Regions from separate parts of the Massilibacterium senegalense genome, predicted to be linked through region 1. Evidence: riboswitches for the same ligand, from Rfam matches in the RefSeq annotation. Region 1 holds a riboswitch; the other holds the start of a gene.
The links. A riboswitch is a leader RNA that binds a small molecule or an ion and turns the genes downstream of it on or off. The one in region 1 is predicted to bind S-adenosylmethionine.
Positions count from the first base shown of each region.

Region 2: another riboswitch for S-adenosylmethionine. It lies ahead of BN1372_RS11355 (O-acetylhomoserine aminocarboxypropyltransferase/cysteine synthase family protein); the one in region 1 lies ahead of metK (methionine adenosyltransferase).

Region 1 is NZ_LN831786.1:1,487,326-1,489,738, forward strand. It holds gene metK (methionine adenosyltransferase) at 1-1,124, opposite strand, end outside; SAM riboswitch class I at 1,305-1,416, opposite strand; gene pckA (phosphoenolpyruvate carboxykinase (ATP)) at 1,803-2,413, shown strand, end outside.
Region 2 is NZ_LN831786.1:1,610,242-1,612,654, reverse strand. It holds gene BN1372_RS11360 (hypothetical protein) at 348-809, shown strand; SAM riboswitch class I at 866-972, shown strand; gene BN1372_RS11355 (O-acetylhomoserine aminocarboxypropyltransferase/cysteine synthase family protein) at 1,083-2,387, shown strand.

The sequences.
Region 1 (2,413 bases):
CCATATGCCGCTGTTTTTTGATAAAGTGGGCGACGAAGATCAAGCATTTTCATAATACCAGCTGGACGAAGGTCAAAATGTTTGCGAACTAGCTCTACTAAGCGTTCTTCAGAAACTTTTCCTGTTCCAAATGTATCTACTGCAATAGAGACCGGCTTTGCAACCCCAATTGCATATGCTAATTGTACTTCACATTTTTCTGCAAGTCCTGCAGCGACAATATTTTTTGCAACGTAACGAGCTGCGTATGCAGCAGAACGGTCTACTTTTGTTGGGTCTTTTCCTGAAAAAGCACCACCGCCGTGACGCGCATATCCACCATATGTGTCTACGATAATTTTTCTACCTGTTAATCCGGCATCTCCTTGTGGTCCTCCAATAACGAAACGACCAGTTGGATTAATAAAATATTTTGTATCATCATCAATAAAGTTCTGTGGAACAACTGGTGTAATGACATGATCGTGTAAATCTTTTTTAATTTGTTCTAATGTAACATCTGGTGCATGTTGTGTGGAAATAACAATCGTATCAATCCGAACTGGTTTTCCACTCTCATCGTATTCTACTGTTACTTGTGTTTTTCCATCGGGACGTAAGTAGTCTAATTCCCCATTTTTACGCACTTCACTTAAACGACGTGCTAATTTATGCGCCAAAGAAATAGGTAAAGGCATAAGTTCTGGCGTTTCATTACAAGCAAATCCAAACATTAATCCTTGGTCCCCAGCACCGATTGCTTCGATTTCTTCTTCTGTCATTTGACCTTCACGTGCTTCTAACGCTTCATTAACGCCTTGAGCAATATCTGGTGATTGTTCATCAATAGACGTTAACACTGCGCACGTATTCGCATCAAATCCGTATTTTGCTCGTGTATATCCAATATCACCAATTGTTTTACGAACAATTTTTGGGATGTCTACATACGTCGATGTAGTAATCTCACCTGTCACTAATACCAATCCAGTATTTACTACTGTTTCACAAGCAACACGAGCATGAGGATCGTCTTTTAAGATGGCATCTAAAATGGCATCTGATACTTGGTCACAAATTTTATCTGGATGACCTTCTGTTACAGATTCTGATGTGAATAAGCGACGTTCAACTTTTTTTGACATGAACGTACCTCCTTCGTAAACTAATAGATACGGTACTCGTCCCATTTATTTATGAGATGTAATGAAAGCCGTTTTATTTCTCCCTTATTTTCAGTTCTTTTCAAAAGAACATACGTGCAAATAACAAAAAAAACCTTTCCCACTTTAATTATTTAGGAAAAGGTTGACGTTTGGCTTTTCCTCTTATCGTTCAAAGCTATTGCTTCGCACCAGGTTTAGCACCTTTTCACCATGAAGGTGTTGGTTGCCGGGTATCATCGGGCCTGTTCCCTCTACCAACTCGGGATAAGAGTATCCGTTCGTTCAAATGATAACGAACAATCGGATTCCTGTCAACAAAATGACTGGAATATTTTCAAATATTGAAACAATGTTACATCAAATGTCTCCTCTCAGCATTATTCTGAAAATTCCGTATGATAAACGGTTCATTTTTTTGATTACATCTGTTATATTATAGTAAAATTCATTATTATGTTGTTTTATGAAGGCGACGTTTTACTGGTACTAAATATTGGATATTTTTTATTTTTGACAAAAGTGTGAAATAGTATAGACTAATTTTCTAAATATGTTATACTATTTTTCGAATTATGAGATTTCCATTATTTTTTACATGTAAAATTGACATCAATATCGATGCTGAATAGAAAATTGAAAAAGGATGGTTTTGCAAAAATGGGTACTGTTGAATATTCAAAGGATTTACTTGATCTTTTAGCTGGTAAGAATATGCTTAATAACTTATCTGTTCCACAACTGATGGAAAAAGCATTAGAACGTAACGAAGGAAAACTGTCTTCTACTGGCTCATTAGTTGTATCCACAGGTAAATATACGGGTCGTTCTCCTAAAGATAAATTTATCGTAGATGAACCTTCTGTAAAAGATAAAATTAACTGGGGTTCTGTAAACCAATCAATTTCACCTGAACACTTTGACCGTCTTTATAAAAAGGTGATTAATTACTTAAGTGAAAAAGAAGAAGTATTCGTATTTGATGGTTTTGCAGGAGCAGACCCAGAACATCGTTTACAAATTAAAGTAGTAAATGAATATGCTTGGCATAATCTTTTTTCTCACCAATTATTCATCCGACCAACTGCGGAAGAATTAAAAGAGCATCAAACACAATTTACCATTCTTTCTGCACCGAATTTAAAAGCTAATCCTGAAGTGGATGGTACAAATTCTGAAACATTTATCGTGATTTCATTTGAAAAACGTATTGTTTTAATTGGTGGTACAGAATATGCTGGAGAAATAAAAAAATCTATTTTTTCTATCAT
Region 2 (2,413 bases), 120 kb from region 1:
AAGAAAGGGAGTATTTTTTATCCCACATTAACGGGTAAAGCCCCTACTTCAAAATGTTAAGGTAGGCCTGCAAATAGTTAAATGAGGGATCAAACTGACAAAATCGAGAGACCTCCGTTTTTTTTGATAATCTAGCTACAAGGAGCTAACGACTTCCGCTAGAATTCAAACCCCTACAGAAGCAAAAAAGTGCTTCTTCCGTTCTTCACCTTCTAGTTCCGTCGTTGAACGAGTCCCTCTCCACTTTTTTGATAAAGCTAAAGATTGAGAAAATATTTTGCTTTCGTTAAAATGAGAAAGTAGATAGGTAGAAAATAGGGATAGGACATGAAATGAGGAATCGACCAATGGGAAATCTCGTAATTTATGCGATGGGATTTATTTTTGTTTCATTTTTAACGATTGTCACTTGGCAAACGTTTAAGAAAGATACGAAAAATGAACAGTTAGAAGATGTCGTTGTATTAGATTCGAATAAAGAGATGAAAATATGGGAAGGCAAAATTAATTACATTTTAACTGATAAAGGGAAAACGTATGAAGATTTGGATATTATCGTCTATGACGACGGGGTGTTTATCGGTTATGCGAAACAAGCGTATCCGTTCTTTTATCTGGAATCAAACGAGATTCAACGCGTAATTGATCGACACGGAAAAACATTTATTTATACAATTGCTTCTTTTAGTGGTCCAAAATCTTTTGAAGTATCTCTTGCAAAAGGGGAAACAACCGCATTAACAAAAAAGATTTCGTTTATTTTAGAACGTGCAAATAAAACGAAAAAAAGGGTTGACTTATCAGAATAGTGGTGATAATATTTCAATTAATCAAAATAAATCAAAAAATACTGACAATTCCATAGTTCTTATCAAGAGCGGCGGAGGGACTGGCCCTATGAAGCCCGGCAACCGGTTGTGTGAAACACGGTGCTAAATCCTGCAGAACAATCGATGTTCTGGTAGATGAGAAGAGTGATGATAAAGCCTTCTCTTCTCAACAAGAGAGGGCTTTTTTGAATAGTTACTTCTTCTAGATAAGCGTATAAGATGTCGGTATAATCCCCAAGGAGGAGACGAATAATGACAAAAGACACAAGTGAGTATCAATTAGAAACATTAGGTGTACACGCAGGACTGCCGAAAAACGAAGGAACAAACGCACATGCACTCCCAATTTATTTAACCAATGCGTATCTTTTTAATAGTGCCGACCATGCTGCTAATTTATTTTCATTAGCAGAACCAGGAAATATTTATACTCGATTAATGAATCCGACAACAAGTGCTTTTGAAGAAAGAATTGCAGCAATGGAAGGTGGCGTCGCAGCTTTAGCTGTTGCAAGTGGTAGTGCAGCGATTACATATGCCATTTTAAATATTGCAGGTGCAGGCGATGAAATTGTGTCATCTGCTAATGTATACGGTGGAACGTTTAATTTATTCCAACATACATTACCGAAGTATGGAGTAAATACAACATTTGTAGATCCAACTGATTTAGAAGCAATCAAGGCAGCGATTACACCAAAAACGAAAGCAATTTATGCAGAAACAGTTGGGAACCCAAGCTTAAACGTATTAGATATTGAAGCAGTGGCAGCTATTGCACATGCAGCAGGTATTCCGTTAATTATTGATAACACATTTGCTTCTCCGTATTTATGTCGCCCAATTGAATTCGGTGCAGACATTGTTGTTCACTCTGCAACAAAATGGATTGGTGGGAACGGAACAGCAATGGGTGGTGTGATTGTCGATGGTGGAACATTCGATTGGCATTCTGATAAATTCCCAGGTTTTACAGAGCCAGACTCAAGCTATAACGGAGTAGTATTTGCAGATTTAGGCGCACCAGCATTTGTAACAAAAATTCGCGTACAATTACTACGGGATACAGGTGCAGCGTTAAGTCCGTTCAATGCGTTTTTATTATCATTAGGTGCAGAAACATTACACGTTCGGATGAAAGAACATGTTGCTAATGCACAAAAACTAGTAGAATATTTAAAAAATCATCCAGCTGTAAGTTGGGTATTGTATCCTGGCAGTGAGGATCATCCTTCTTATGAATTAGCGAAAAAATATTTACCAAAGGGTGCAGGTTCTGTCGTTGTATTTGGTATTAAAGGTGGGCGTGCGGCTGGACGTGAAGTCATTAATAATGTGAACTTATGGTCACACGTTGCCAACGTTGGGGATGTGAAAAGTTTAATTATTCACCCAGCAAGCACAACGCATTCGCAATTATCCGATGAAGAATTAAAAGAAGCTGGTGTAAAAGACGATTTAATTCGTTTATCTGTCGGAATTGAAAATATTGATGACATTGTGAATGATTTAGAACAAGCAATTGAAAAAGCAACAGGATTGAAAAGTCGCGCTTAAGATTGACACCCTAAAGTTATCGTGCT